DNA from 2 places in the Streptosporangium sp. NPDC020145 genome. Region 2 is predicted to be linked to the other one. Evidence: riboswitches for the same ligand, from Rfam matches in the RefSeq annotation. Region 2 holds a riboswitch; the other holds the start of a gene.
What was found. A riboswitch is a leader RNA that binds a small molecule or an ion and turns the genes downstream of it on or off. The one in region 2 is predicted to bind cyclic di-AMP.
Positions count from the first base shown of each region.

Region 1: linked by a shared signal. The riboswitch ahead of ABZ463_RS06775 (hypothetical protein) and the one ahead of ABZ463_RS07945 (C40 family peptidase) in region 2 are both predicted to bind cyclic di-AMP.

Region 1 is NZ_JBEXZT010000003.1:279,048-286,719, reverse strand. Features, by position in the region: gene ABZ463_RS06795 (alpha/beta fold hydrolase) at 1-1,064, opposite strand, end outside; gene ABZ463_RS06790 (response regulator transcription factor) at 1,143-1,796, opposite strand; gene ABZ463_RS06785 (ATP-binding protein) at 1,793-3,787, opposite strand; gene ABZ463_RS06780 (lytic polysaccharide monooxygenase) at 3,915-4,835, opposite strand; cyclic di-AMP (ydaO/yuaA leader) riboswitch at 5,102-5,252, shown strand; gene ABZ463_RS06775 (hypothetical protein) at 5,498-6,118, shown strand; gene ABZ463_RS06770 (roadblock/LC7 domain-containing protein) at 6,394-6,777, opposite strand; gene ABZ463_RS06765 (hypothetical protein) at 6,848-7,429, opposite strand; gene ABZ463_RS06760 (DUF4032 domain-containing protein) at 7,581-7,672, opposite strand, start outside.
Region 2 is NZ_JBEXZT010000003.1:513,340-521,011, reverse strand. Features, by position in the region: gene serA (phosphoglycerate dehydrogenase) at 1-1,449, shown strand, start outside; gene ABZ463_RS07945 (C40 family peptidase) at 1,975-2,682, opposite strand; cyclic di-AMP (ydaO/yuaA leader) riboswitch at 2,670-2,884, opposite strand; gene ABZ463_RS07940 (3-isopropylmalate dehydrogenase) at 3,033-4,079, shown strand; gene ABZ463_RS07935 (branched-chain amino acid aminotransferase) at 4,262-5,356, shown strand; gene cimA (citramalate synthase) at 5,807-7,387, shown strand; gene ABZ463_RS07925 (heparinase II/III family protein) at 7,448-7,672, opposite strand, start outside.

The sequences.
Region 1 (7,672 bases), 230 kb from region 2:
CTGGGGTCGGTGATCCCGGCGAAGTCGGCGTTGGTGACCTGGTTGACGTAGAAGCCCTGCGGGTTGTCGTGCGGTTTGGTCGGCGGGCCCGCCGTGCACCCGGTCCCGTCCTTGCCGGCGAGCGCGAGCCGGTGCAGGTGGGAGTCGGCCTCGGCGTCGGGGACCAGCGCGTGCGCCGCCTCAGGGTTGATCCCCATCAGCGTGAACAGGGCCAGCACCCTCGGCTCCTCGTTCAGCTCGTCGAAACGGGCGCGGTCCTGCGGGGCGACCCGGTCCCAGGGGCTGCCGTAGTTCCCGCCGGGGAAGGCGCCCTCCCAGATCGGTCCCGGCGAGACGAAGACCGCCTTGGCCACGTTGTCCGGGTGGGCGGCCATGTACTGGGCGGTGAGCGAGCCGCCCCACGACTCCCCGACCAGGATCACCCGTTCCGCGCCGATGGTCTTCCTGATCGCGTCGAGGTCGGCGACGTGCCGGGCGACGGTGTAGCCGGAGACGTCGGCGAGCCGGGTCGACCTGCCCGCCCCGAGCTGGTCGTAGGAGTAGACGTCGAAGCCCAGCGCGGCCAGCTCCGCGCCGCTGTCGGGAAGTCCCTCGTCCGGGGTGCCGGGACCGCCGTGCAGGAAGATCACCGGGGTGGGGCGGGGCTTGGCGGCCTTGAGGGAGACGTAGGCGATCCTGGAGCCGGTCGGCAGGTCCCAGAACCCGACACCGGCGGGGGCGGGGCCGTGGGCGATCACCGGCAGCGGCCGGAACACCGTGACGGTGGCCGTCCCCGCGACCACGACGGCGACCACGGCCGCGAACACGGCGGAGGCGACCGTACGGCGGCGCGCGCCGTACAGGGCGAGGCAGGGCAGGCCGAGCAGGAACGCGACGATCACGAGCGTGACCAGGCCCGCCGCGCACAGCGCCGGGACCGACGCGGTTGCGGCGGCCGTGCCGAGGAAGGCGGCCACACCGGCGGCGGAGGCGGCCAGGGCGGTGACCACGAGCAGCAGGCCCCCGGCCAGGCGCCGTACGAGCGGCGCCCTGGAGGCGGGCAGGGAAGGGGATGGTTCTGTCATGGAACTCACGCTAGGAACGTCACTCCAGGTGATCGTCCTGCCGGAGAACCGTTTCCCACCCCGCCGCGCGGCGGGGGGTCACCGCGCCCCGGGACGGACCAGACCGGCCTCGTAGGCCGCGATGGTGGCCTGCACCCGGTCGCGGACCCCGAGTTCGGCGAGGATCCGCGCGACGTGGTCCTTGACGGTCGCCGGGCTGATGCCCAGCGCCGCCGCGATCTCGGCGTTCGACAGGCCGCGGGCCACGTGGAGGAGGACCTCCGTCTCACGGGGGGTCAGGCCGGAGAGCCTGGCGGCCTCCTCGGGGCCGGGCCTGCCGGTGAAACGGTCGATCAACCTGCGGGTCACCCCGGGGTCGAGCAGCGCGTCGCCCCCGGCGACCACCCGGACCGCGTCGATGATCCGCCCGGGGTCGGCGTCCTTCAGCATGAACCCCGCCGCCCCCGCGCGCAGCGCCGCGAACACGTACTCGTCCAGGCCGAAGGTGGTCAGGACCACCACCCGCGTCGCCGGGACCTCGGCGGTGATCCTGGCCGTCGCGGCCAGCCCGTCGAGCCCGGGCATCCGGATGTCCAGCACCGCCACGTCCGGGCGCAGGGCCGTGGCCTGCGCGACCGCGGTCTCGCCGTCGGCGGCCTGGCCGACGACCGTCATGTCCGGCTCGGCGTCGAGCACCGCGGTGATGCCGATCCTGACCACCGCCTGGTCGTCGGCGACCGTCACCCGGATCACGCTGGGAACACCTCCGGCAGCCATACCCGAATCCCGTCCTTCGTCTCGGTGACCGTACCGCCCGCCGCGTCCACCATGGCACGCACCTTCCTGGCCTCTCCGGGACCGGAGAGCACCAGGCCGTCGTCGCGGTAGGTCACCGTCACCGTCACGCCGTCGGCCAGCAGCGCCTCGGCCAGGCGGTAGGCGGCCACCTCGACCGTCGCGGGCAGGGGACGGCGCCGTCCCTCGTGCTCGACAAAGGCCCCGCGCCTGACGGCCAGCGCCGCGATCCCGGCGACGACCGGGGGAGGCGTGTCGTCCGCCGGGTCGCAGCCGCCGCGAAGCTCGTCGAGGAGCTCCCTGAGCGCGGTGAGCCCGGCCCTGGACTCGGTGAGGACCAGGTCGAGCCGTCCCTGTTCCGATGCCTCGACCACGGCCCGCGCCCGTGCCCCCGCCGTACGGCGCAGCCCCGCGGCGATCCGGTTCCGCTCGGCGCCCGCGGCCTCGGCCGTGCGGCGGTCGAGGCGTTCCCGGTCGAGGGCCTCGGCCCGCCACCGCCTGCGCCTGCGCCCGCCGACCAGCAGCCCCGACCCCCACGCCAGCCCCGTCGGTACGGCCATCCCCGCGCTCAGCGTGGCCCAGACGGCCAGGGGAGGGCCCGTCATGCCCGGGACGAGGGGAAAGGCGGCGAGCCCGGCGACCACGAGCGGGGCGGGCCAGCCGCGGGAGCCGTACGCGCCGACGGTGTACAGCAGCGTCAGCTCGACCCACCAGCACACGAGGACCAGCTGGGCGGAGTGCGGCACGGTCAGCCCCGCCGCGTCGCACGCCAGCCAGGCCAGCAACGTCCCCTGCGCCACGGCCAGGCTCAGCTTCGGCGCCAGCCTGCGCCCGCGCAGCGGCAGGGCGTGCAGGACGAGCAGGACCAGCAGCAGCGTGCCCGAGGCGGGGGAGACGAACGGCCGCGGCGCCTCCGTGGCCAGCAGCCCGAATCCCGCGGGCAGTGCGACCGCCAGCACCACGAGGGCCCAGTCGAGTGCGGCGGCGCCCCGCCAGCCCGCCGTACGGCGTGACCACAGGGGCCGCGGGGGCTCAGGGGACGTAGAAGACGCGGTGGGCGCGGTGGGCGCAGCAGGCCCCGTGGCCGGGGAGGGCAGCGGGAGCGCCGCTCTGACGGCCCATCCGGCCCCCTCGGGGCCCGCGCTCAGCGTCCCTCCCACGGCGCGTACGGCCCTGCCGAGGGAGGCCAGGCCGGTTCCGGTGCCGAGCCCTCCGGCGGCGGGACCGCCCCCGTCGGTGACCGTGACCACCAGGTGTCCCGCGTTCTCCTCGACCCGGACGCGTACGGCGGCGCCGGTGGCGTAACGCATCGCGTTTGTCAGGCTCTCCCTGACGATGCGCAGGGCGAGCGCCGCGGTCCCGGGTGGCGCGGAGGCGGCCGTGCGCCGGTAGTCGGCCCCGGGGTGATGGCCCGCCAGGGCGTCGACGTCGGCCAGCGTCGTCTCGCCGCCGCGCCGGTCGATGCGGGCCAGGCGGTCGAGTTCGGCGACGGCCAGACGGCCCGCCTCGGCGGCGTGGGCGGTCGCCTCCGCGGTCATGACGGGGTCGGCGAGCCGCAGGGCCGCGGCCGAGGCGACCGCGATGCCGGTCAGCCGGTGCGCGGCCACGTCGTGGAGTTCGGCGGCCAGCCGGTCGCGCTCGGTGGTCGCGGCGAGTCTGGGGATGGCGGCCGAGGCGGCGCGGTAGGCGGCGAGCGAGGCCCGGCCCGTCCTGCGCCGCCGGTGGGAGCGGCCGAGGGACCACACGACGGCGGCGGCGCCCGCGGCGAGCGTGCCGAAGCCGGCGGCGTCCCTGAGGCTTCCGTTCACGACGCCGATCGTGATCGCCACCACGAGGGTGACGGCGACGGCCCCGGCCGCCGCGGTTCCCGCCGTGCCGTACAGGGCCAGCGCGTAGAGCGCCGCGACGGTCACCAGCGCGGCCAGGCAACAGCCGAGGGTCAGTGACACGCGCTCACGCTACCGGGTTCGCCCGTGATGTCCGGAAGAACGAGCCTCCCACCGGCCCCGCGCCCGGGAGCCGATGGGAGGGGCTCGCGTGCCCTACGGCCTCACGGCCCGTACGGCGGGTACCGGGTCACACGCGCTGCCAGAGCGCGGGGACGTTGGCGGGCTCCCAGCCGGGCAGGGAGGTGTGCGCCTGCAGGCACCGGTAGGCGGAGCCGCCGTAGGTCACCACGCTCCCGGCGTAGTAGGAGACACCGGCGGCCCAGGGCTGCGCGGGCGGCGTCGCGGTCGTCGTCAGCGTGGGCGTCGAGGAGGGGGAGACGGTCGGGGTGGGGGTCGGGGTGAGCGTCGGCGTCACCGTGGGCGTCGCCGTCGCGGTCGCCGTGGCGGTCGGGGTCGGGGATGGGGTCGACACGTTGCCGAAGGTCACGTCGGAGCAGGTGTAGAACGCCTCGGCGCTGTCCGAGCGCTGCCAGATCGAGTAGATGATGTGGCGGCCGGTCTTCGGGGGCAGCTGGCCCTGGATGACGTACTCGCCGTTGACCTTGGACGGGTTCCTGACCTTCGCCAGCAGGGTGGAGTCCAGGTCCGACCACTTCAGCGGCTGGAGCGGGTCGAAGCCGTCCTTCGTGATGTAGATCTCGAAGGTGCCGGGGTGGTCGGCGGTGTAGGGGTAGCGGAAGGTGTAGGCGCCGCCGCCGGTCGGCATGGCCGTGGAGGGCCAGTCGGTGCGGGCCGCGTCGTAGGCCCGGTACTTGGCGCGTCCGGCGCTGCACAGCTGCCCGTCAGGGATGATCTCCCTGTGCTTTCCGTTGGCGGTGCCGATGTTCAACTCGTCCCAGTCGTAGAGCGGCTGGGTGTCCCATTTGCCGACGGCGGCCTTGCAGGCCGGGGTGTCGGGCGACTCCGGGTTCTCCAGATAGCAGGCGTAGACCCGGCTGACGGGTGTTCCCATCGATCCATGGGCGGACGCCGAACCGGCCATGACCGTCGAGAGCAGGACGGGTACGGCCGCCGCGACGGCGATCGCACCAAGCTTCCGATTGTTCATGAAGGGCTTCTCCTGGGGGGTATAAGGGCGGAGAACGTGCAGGTCAGGCCCATGATTACGGGTTAATTATTAGGTAAGTTTCCTAACAGTTTCACTGAACTTAACGCCATGGGCGGAGTGGGGTCAAGACCTGGCCAATGTCCCTTTCTTGGGGGTTGAAGGTAGATCTTCTGGGGTTTTCATGGCTTTTGCTTTGCTTTGTCCGTTTGTGGTGGGTAGTGTCCTAGTTGTTCTCGACCGGTGACTTGCCCCTCACGAGAAGGAGCGGTCGGTCGACGTCGAATCCCGAAGCCTCCCGAGGGCGACGGGAGCCGGGGACCCACCTTTTGGGGTGAATCCGCCGCGACAACGCGGCGGTAGGGCAACTCCACCGCCCGAACCCGTCAGCTAACCCGGTAGACGAGATGGAGAGGAGATCCCCTCATGGATCACGTCGTCGCCTACCCACCGGCACGCACCGCCTTCGCGCGGATCGACTGAGACTTCCGCCGCGCCTGACCGCGGCACCCCCGCCCCGCACCGCGCTCCGTGTACGCCCGCCTGTTTCCTGGTGCGGCCTCTCTTCCCTGTGAGCGCTCACGCCCCGTGCCCCACTGATCGCCGAACGTCTTCGGCCCGGCACGAGCGGCTGTCCTGTTCCCTCGTGAAAGAGCCCTGTCTTCATGCGTTTCTCCGCTGCCCTGCGCCATCGTCTGCTCGCCGCCACCCTTCTGAGCGCGAGCGTCCTGACCTCCGCGGGTGTCGTCTCCGCGCTGCCCGCCGCAGCCGACACCGGCACCGGAACCACCGCCACCGCCCCGGCCGCCGCTGAGCCCGTCCTGCTCAAGGGCTCGACCAAGGCCTCCTACTTCTGGGACGACTCCTCCGGCCGCGCCGGTGACACCGGTCTGCCCGCGAGCGGCAAGCCCATGCAGAAGGGCATGATCGCCAGCCCGAGCTGGCCGCTGTTCACCGAGGGCTACGTCCTCTACAACGGCAAGAAGGCCAAGTTCTTCGTCGGCGACCGCGGCCCCGGCGTGCCGTCGAGCAGCGGCGTCATGATCGACCTCGACGCCAAGACCTTCGCCGACCTGACCGGTGGCAGCTTCAACTCCGACACGCTGGGCGTGGACGGTGTCGACGGCCAGGGGCACATCAAGGTCGAGTACGTCATCACCAAGTGGGGCGACGGCGTCGGCAAGAAGAACTACCCCGTGGCCTTCTCCAGCGGAGCCTGGAAGCTCATGGACCACAACCCGGCCACGCCGCCGCAGACCGCCCTGGCCGACGCGCCGCGGCCGTAACCCCTCATCGCGAAATATCCCCCAACCCCGAAGACCCCCGACCCCCTTCGGATCCCCGCTTCCTGAGATCCCCGAAGGTCCCGCTCCTCTCCCGGGACCCCTCCTCCGATCCCCCTCGGAGTCCGAGACCCCCTCAGGAAGGACGAGGGCGGGCACCCCGCACAGGTGCCCGCCCTCGTTCCGCGTTCACCGGCCGTGCCGTACGGCCCGCGGGCCGGACCCTCGGTCTCTCCTCGGCGTCGCGTGGTCCCTCGCGGTCGTCCTCGCCGCTCCGGTCACCGGGGCGTCCGAGTGCGGGAGGTGATGGCGGCCAGGTTCTCCGCCGTCCTGCGTCCCTCAAGCCGCAGCAATCCGAGGTTGGACCCCGGGCGGGCGAGGATCGTGAGGACGATCTTCGGGCCCGCGGTGTAGAGGAGCGCGTAGCCGCCGGCCGCGGAGACCAGCGTCTCCTCGAAGGTTCCCCTGCCCGTCATGTCCGCCATCCGGCGGCTGAGGGCCAGCAGCGCCGAGGAGAGGGCGCCGGTCTGCTCGGCGAAACCGCCGTCCAGGTCACTGGCTATCGTCAGGCCGTCCGCGCCGCACACGACGCTTCCGTCCACATCGGGTGTCCGCTCACGTAGCCGGGTCATCTCCTGGCGTACCTCGTCGCGGATTTCCACCGGCACCCTCCTTCTGGTCCGCTTCGGCGTCCGCGGTTTCACGGGCGTCCTCGAAGGCGTCGGACCGGGCTCAGGCAAGTGCCCTCAGCGCGTTCCTCAGCCGGATGAGCAGGTCGACGTCGGCGGGGTCGCCCGCCGTCACGGTCCCCCCGGGAGCCCCGGCGGGAGGTCCCGTCGCGGGCGGGCACGGTGGCCCGGCCGTGTCGAAGCACCCTCGCGGGCCGGACCGGTGCCGTTCCTCACGCGGGAACGGCGGGGCGGTGAGACCCCCGGCACGGGCGGTCAGGTGACCCGACAGGGACTGGAGACGATGCCGCGCCAGGGCCAGATCAGCGTGATGTACATCAAGACGGACATAAATCACGAGCAGGCCGTCGAACACCGTTTCCAATGGTTTTAGTAAATGGTATCCGTCGTCGGTGGTTATGATCACTTCACGGATTCCAGTGGGCTCGCCGGGGAGGCTCACGGCGAGGCCGTCGAGCATCGCCCGTAAGGTCTCGCCGAGCCCCGCGACGGCCCTGCCCGCGCCGGTTTCGCGGGCCGCGCCACCGCCCGCCACGGCCGTCCCGCCGGTCTGGTCGATCAGCACCGCGTCCAGCGCACCGGGGATGGCCATGGCCTCGGCCAGGCAGCCTTCGATTCCGAGCACGGGGTCCCCCTCGCCAACGACTCCACAACGCCGCCCGGTCAGCGTAGGGAAACCTCTCCGAACCCGGAGCTATTCATGAAAAGTCAGATATGGCGAGGAAAAGAATTCCGCCGGGCGGTAGAAGGTTTGTCAACCGACGGGGGAACGTTTACTACTCGTCGGGGAGGAGGGCTTTCTCGTCGGGTTTGTGGACAAGAACGTTCTTCACATATGACTCGGTCGAGGCGGGCAGTCCGACGTCCT
Region 2 (7,672 bases):
ATCGTGCGCAGCGCCACCCAGGTGGACGCGGAGGCGATCGCCGCCGCGCCCAAGCTCCGCGTCGTCGCCCGCGCGGGCGTCGGACTCGACAACGTCGACGTTGAGGCCGCGACCAAGGCAGGCGTCATGGTCGTCAACGCCCCCACCTCCAACATCACCAGCGCCGCCGAGCACACCGTCGCGCTGATCCTCGCCTCGGCCCGCAACGTCGCCCAGGCCCACGCCGCGCTCAAGGGCGGCGAGTGGAAGCGTTCGAAGTACACCGGCGTCGAGCTGGACGAGAAGGTCGTCGGCATCCTCGGTCTCGGCAAGATCGGCCAGCTGGTCGCCCAGCGCCTGCAGCCGTTCGGCGTCGAGCTGATCGCCTACGACCCCTACCTGCAGCCCGCCCGCGCCGCGCAGATGGGCGTCAGGCTGGCCTCCCTCGAAGAGGTCCTGCGCGAGTCCGACTTCATCACCGTGCACCTGCCCAAGTCCAAGGAGACCGTCGGGCTCATCGGTGACCGCGAGCTGCACCAGGTCAAGCCGTCGGTTCGCCTGATCAACGTCGCGCGCGGCGGCATCATCGACGAGGGCGCCCTCTACTCCGCGATCAAGGAAGGCCGCGTCGCGGGCGCGGGCATCGACGTGTTCCCCAAGGAGCCCGTCACCGACAGCCCGCTGTTCGAGCTGGACCAGGTCGTCGTCACCCCGCACCTGGGCGCCTCGACCCACGAGGCCCAGGAGAAGGCCGGCACCCAGGTCGCGCGCAGCGTGAAGCTGGCCCTGGCCGGCGAGTTCGTGCCGGACGCCGTCAACGTCCAGGGCGGCGCCGTCGCCGAGGACGTCAAGCCGGGTCTGCCCCTGGCGGAGAAGCTCGGCCGCGTCTTCACCGCCCTCGCCGGTGAGGTCGCCACCAGGCTCGACGTCGAGGTGCGCGGTGAGATCGCCTCCCAGGACGTCCGCGTGCTGGAGCTGGCCGCCCTCAAGGGCGTCTTCACCGACGTGATCGAGGACTCCGTCACCTACGTCAACGCCCCGCTCCTGGCCAAGGACCGCGGCGTCACCGTCGAGCTGGTGACCAGCGCGGAGAGCCCCGACTGGCGCAACGTGGTGACCGTCCGCGGTGTCCTGGCCGACGGCCGCGCCGTCTCGGTCTCCGGCACGCTCTCCGGCCCGCGGCAGGTCACGAAGATCGTCGAGGTCAACGGCTACCAGATGGAGATCGAGCCGACCGACCACCTGTCGTTCTTCACCTACGACGACCGCCCCGGCGTCGTCGGCGTCGTCGGCCGCATCCTCGGCGACCACGGCATCAACATCGCCTCCATGCAGGTCGCCAGGGACGCCAAGGGCGGCAAGGCCCTCATCGCGCTGACCGTCGACTCCGCCATCCCGGCCGAGGTGATCGACCAGATCGGCGGCGAGATCGGCGCCGACAGCGGCCGCTCGGTCGACCTGGCCGACTGATCCCGGAGCACGGCTCCCACGGCCGCCGTCCCCGTTCGCGGGGCGGCGGCCGTCTGCTTTTCCGGCCGAGCCTCGTCTCAATATGTGAGAAGCCTGCACGAGGGGTGAGACAGATTGCGGAGGGCCGGTTATTATGGCTGGTAATGCGCCAGGTTCTCGTACTTATTACCTGCCGCGGCGAGGCCTGACACAGGGGCGGGCCGGCAACTCGCCGCGGTGTGATGGCGTTCGTCGGCCCCGGTTTCCCGTCGATCCGTGATCCGGATCCGCGATCCGATGAGGGCCCGTGACCAGGGTCCAGGCTCCCCTTCCTCCTTCAGCCAGCTCCGTGCGAACGAGACGAGAAGCGTCATGTACGACATGTATCCCTGGAACCGTCCCGAGGACAACGAGAACGAGGCCGCCCAGGCCCTGCAGACCGCGCTGGACCGCCGCGACAACGGCGGAGTGCCCCCGCACTCCTCCTGAGCCGGGTCCCTCCGAGGCCACGGGCGGTGCGGCGCCCGGGACCGGGAGAGGCGTGGGTCAGCGGGCGAGGGCCGTACCGGCCTGGGTCGACTGCCTGATCGCCGTGTCCAGCTCGGCCCGCTCGTCGGCGAGTTCGACCCCCTTGGGGTCTGGCCGTACGGCTCCCGCGAAGCTGGCGCGGCGCCAGGCCTGCAGCTTCTCCACCTTGACCACGTCGCCGCTGCGCGGGGCGTGGACCATGTAACCGGGCTTGGTGATCATGCCGACGTGACCGAGGTTGTGGAAGAAGACCAGGTCACCGGGTTTGAGGTTCTTCCAGGAGATCTTCCTGGCGAACGCGGAGTACTGCTGGGTCGTCGTGCGGGGCAGCCGGATGCCCGCGGCGCCGTACGCGCGGAGCATCAGGCCCGAGCAGTCGAAGCCGCCCCTGCCCGTGCCGCCCCAGACGTACGGTGTGCCGCGCTTGGACATCGCCCAGTTCAGCGCCTTCTTCCAGGCCGGGACCTTCCGCGCGGTCCCGGAGAAGCCGGCCGGGGCGGGTTCGACGGCGGGAGCGGTGAGCGGGGTCCGGGAGCTCTCCGCGGTGGGGGCCGGGTGCGCGAGGGCGAATCCGGCGGCGGCGAGCGCGAGGAGAGGAGTGGGGGAGGAGGTGGTGAGGGAGGAGTCCGCCAGTGCGACGGCGGGTGTCGCGAGGATGGTCGAGCCGGTGACGATCAGGGTCAGGACACGGGGGTAGGTCTTGCCGTTCAGGACCGTTCCTTCCATAGGGCCGGCCGGGTGAGCTGTCGGGCTCGGGCGTGGAGGTCGCCCTACGGCGCGTGGTGGCGCCGACTCGCCCCGAGGGGCCTCGTGGAAAACGCCGGAAACGTGCTCCGCCAGACGGAGTGCGGCTCGGACGCCCCGTGGACCCCGGAAGTGGTTCCCCGGCTCCGCGCGGACCGAAAGAGGGGGATGGCCTGCGCGAATTAGGCGACGATACGAATGGCCAGGACCTTAACGAAACGGTCAAAAGATCGCAAACAGGACAAACTTTTCAGGGCCTTCCGGGGTGAGAAGTGTCCGAGGGGTGAGATCGGTGGTTCGATTGTCGAGACAGAGCAGATAGGGTGCCCGTTATGGATTCGCGCAATGTTCGTCTGGCCGTCATCCCTGGAGACGGGATCGGGACCGAGGTCGTCACCGAGGGCCTGAAGGTCCTCGAAGCCGTCGGAACGAAGGTGGAGACCACCACCTACGACCTGGGTGCCGGCCGGTACCACAGAACCGGTGAGGTCCTTCCCGAGGCGGTCCTCGACGAACTGCGCGGCTACGACGCGATCCTGCTCGGCGCGGTCGGCGACCCCAGTGTGCCGCCGGGCATCCTGGAGCGCGAGTTGCTGCTCAAGCTCCGCTTCGAGCTCGACCACTACGTCAACCTGCGTCCGGTCAAGCTCTTCCCCGGCGTCGCGACCCCGCTGGGCGGCTCCCGCCCCGAGGACATCGACATGGTCGTCATCCGCGAGGGCACCGAGGGCCTCTACGCGGGCGCCGGTGGTGTGCTGCGCCGCGGCACGCCGTACGAGATCGCCACGCAGGAGTCGCTGAACACCGCCTACGGTGTCGAGCGCGTCGTCCGCTACGCCTTCGAGAAGGCGCTCAGCAGGCCGCGCAAGAAGCTGTCGCTGATCCACAAGACCAACGTCCTCACCTTCGCCGGTGACCTGTGGTCCCGCACCGTCGACCGGGTCAGCCTTGAGTACCCCGACGTCGCCACCGACTACTACCACGTCGACGCGGCCTCGATGTTCTTCGTCACCCAGCCGGAGCGGTTCGACGTGATCGTCACCGACAACCTCTTCGGCGACATCATCACCGACCTCGGCGCCGCCGTCGCCGGTGGCATCGGCCTCGCGGCCAGCGGGAACGTCAACCCCGACCGCACCGCGCCCAGCATGTTCGAGCCGGTCCACGGCAGCGCCCCGGACATCGCGGGCCAGGGCAAGGCCGACCCGACCGCCACGATCCTGTCGGTCGCCATGCTCCTGGACCACCTCGGCCTGACCGAGGAGGCGGCCAAGGTCGAGCAGGCCGTGGCCGAGGACTTGGTCGAGCGCCAGACCGGGTGGGCGAGCCGTACCACCCACGAGATCGGCGACGACATCACCGCCCGAGTAGCCGGCTGACAAGCCGCCCGCACGACCCCAGACGCGCCCGGTGGCTCAGCAGAGCCGCCGGGCGCGTCTTTTTTGTTCGTCTCACCGAGCAGGCTGCCGGATTTTGGCATATATGCAGTAGTTTTCCGGTGCCTGCTCCGTCCCAGAATGGACCGTAGGTGCACTCCGCCACGAAGAGAAGGACCGCCGCCATGACCACCGCTCAGAAGCTGACCTTCGACGTGCAGCTCTCCGACCACGCTCGTTCCACGGCCGAGCGCGAGCAGGTACTGGCGAATCCCGGATTCGGTCAGACCTTCACCGACCACATGATCTCCATCGACTACACCGAGGGGGAGGGCTGGCACGACGCGCGGCTCACGCCGTACGGCCCGCTCAGCCTCGACCCGGCGACGTCGGTCTTCCACTACGCCCAGGAGCTCTTCGAGGGGCTGAAGGCCTACCGGCAGGGGAACGGCTCGATCGCCTGCTTCAGGCCGTACGCCAACGCCGCCCGCTTCAACCAGTCGGCGCTGCGCATGGCCATGCCCGAACTGCCGCAGGAGGCCTTCGTCGAGTCGATCGAACTGCTCGTGCAGACCGACCGCGAATGGGTGCCGACCACCCAGGGCCACAGCCTCTACCTGCGCCCCTTCATGATCGCCACCCAGCCCGCGCTCGGCGTCAACTACCCCTCGCGGACCTACCGCTACATGGTGATCGCCTCTCCCGCGGCGGCCTACTTCGGCGCGGCCAAGGCCGTCTCGGTCTGGCTGTCCACCGAGTACACCCGCGCGGCCCCCGGCGGCACCGGCTTCGCCAAGTGCGGCGGCAACTACGCCGCGGCCTTCGTCGCGCAGCGCCAGGCCGTCGAGCAGGGCTGTGACCAGGTCGTCTGGCTCGACGCCAACGAGCACCGCTACGTCGAGGAGATGGGCGGGATGAACCTGTTCTTCGTCTACGGAGACCGGCTGCTCACCCCCGCCCTGACCGGCACCCTCCTGCCCGGCATCACCCGTGACTCGATCCTCTCCCTGGCCGCCGAACTCGGCCTGACCGCCGAGGAGGGCCGCCTGTCGATCGAGGAGTGGCAGGCGGGCTGCGAGTCCGGCGACCTCACCGAGGTCTTCGCCTGCGGCACCGCCGCCGTGGTGAGCCCGGTCGGCTCGGTCAAGGGCGCCGACCGCGCCTGGACCGTCGGCGACGGCACCCAGGGCCCGGTCACCGCCAAGGTCCGCGAAGCCCTGGTCGGCATCCAGTACGGCTCCCGCCCCGACACCCATGGCTGGGTGCACAAGATCTGCTGACCTCGCGGACCCGAGGCCGCCGGCGACCGGGAGCGTCAGCGACGCCACCCGGCCGCCGGCGGCCTGAACCCATGAACTCCCCCGGCCGCGCCCGCGGGCGCGCCGTCGGGCCATGTGGCGTGCGCGCGTGGGCACCGCCCCACGGCCGGATCCGGGAAAGTCGCCTTCGGGTGGCCGTTCCCGCTGGTCAGAGCTGTCTCCGCGAACGGTTTCCGGGCGCGTCGGCGGGACGGGCGTTCCAGATCCTGAGATCAATGTGTCAAGTGGTGGTTGGGTGTGGCAGACTCCAAGACACCATGTTCTACGGTCTGCTCATTATCGGCAGGCGCGCTGGCTGAAAAAGGACACCGCCAGCGCGCAGACCTCTCACGTCCGTGAGGGGTTTTTTTGTTTCTCGGAGCCGAGAGAGCGCGCGGCGAATCACATCGAAACCCCGCGAAGGAGACTGATATGGCCGACGACCGCTTCCACGTGTACGACACGACACTCCGTGACGGTGCCCAGCAGGAGGGCCTCAACCTCACGGTCGTGGACAAGCTGGCCATCGCCCGCCACCTGGACAGCCTGGGCGTCGGCTTCATCGAAGGCGGTTGGCCGGGAGCCAACCCCAAGGACACAGAGTTCTTCAGACGGGCTCGAACAGAGCTCGATCTGAAGCACGCGCAGCTAGCCGCGTTCGGCGCGACCCGCCGAGCAGGTGTCAAGGCCGCCGACGACCCGTTGGTCGCCGCGCTGCGCGAATCCGGCGCGCCGGTCGTGACCCTTGTCGCCAAGAGTCACGACCGGCACGTGGAGCTGGCCCTTCGCACGACTCTCCAGGAGAACCTCGCGATGATCCGCGACACGGTCTCTCACCTTCGTGCGGAGGGCCAGCGAGTCTTCCTCGACGCCGAGCACTTCTTCGACGGCTACAAGTCCAACCCAGCTTACGCGCTCGAAGTCCTGCGCACCGCCGCCGAGGCGGGGGCCTCGGTCATCGCCCTGTGCGACACCAACGGCGGCATGCTCCCCGACGAACTCGCCGAGGTCGTCGCCGCCGCCGTCGCGACCACGGCCAGGATCGGCATCCACTGCCACGACGACACCGGCTGCGCGGTGGCCAACACCCTGGCCGCGGTGAAGGCGGGCGCCACCCACGTACAGGGCTGCGCCAACGGCTACGGTGAGCGCTCGGGCAACGCCAACCTGTTCACCGTGGTCGCCAACCTCCAGCTCAAGCGGGGCTTCGACCTCGTCCCGAAGGAGGCGCTGGCCGACATGACCCGCGTCGCGCACGCCATCACCGAGGTCACCAACGTCACCCCGAACTCCCACGCCCCCTACGTGGGTGTCTCCGCCTTCGCTCACAAGGCCGGGCTGCACGCCAGCGCCATCAAGGTCGACCCCAACCTCTACCAGCACATCGACCCCTCCCTGGTCGGCAACGACATGCGCATGCTCGTCTCCGACATGGCGGGCCGCGCCTCCGTCGAGCTCAAGGGGCGCGAACTCGGCTACGACCTGTCGCCGGACACCTCGCGCGTCCTCGTCGAACGGGTCAAGGAGCTTGAGTCGAAGGGCTACACCTTCGAGGCGGCCGACGCCTCCTTCGAGCTGCTGCTGCGCGACACCGTCGCCGGTGACCGCAAGCGGCGTCACTTCGAGGTCGAGTCGTGGCGGGTGATCGTCGAGCGGACCCGCGACGGCGAACTGGTCAGCGAGGCCACGGTCAAGCTGCACGCCAAGGGCGAGCGGATCGTCTCGACCGGTGAGGGCAACGGCCCGGTCAACGCCCTGGACAAGGCCGTACGGCTCGGCCTGGAGAAGCTCTACCCCGAGCTCGCGGCCGTCGAGCTGATCGACTTCAAGGTGCGCATCCTTGAGGGCACCCACGGCACGGACGCCGTGACCAGGGTCCTCATCACGTCGAGCGACGAGACCGGTGAGTGGGCGACCGTCGGCGTCGACGAGAACATCATCGAGGCCTCCTGGCAGGCCCTTGAGCAGGCGGTCACCTACGGCCTGCTCAGGGCGGGCCACATCGCCGACTGACCTCACAACCGAGGGGTACGGCCTGGGCCGTACCCCTCGCCGGACGGGCGGAGAGCGAGGTCAGGACAGGTTGGCGCCCGAGACCTTGAAGGTGACCTGACCCTCGGAGGTCTGCAGCCGCACCCTGCCGCCCGAGCAGGAGACCTCGGGGGAGGCGGTTCCCGGCACCACGACGGTGAGCAGCGCGCCCTCCGTGGCGGGGGACAGGACCGCGGGAGCGGCCTGCTTGTTCAGATAGGTGGGAGAGACCCAGCCCTGGAAGGGGTTCTGCTGGCCGGAGACCAC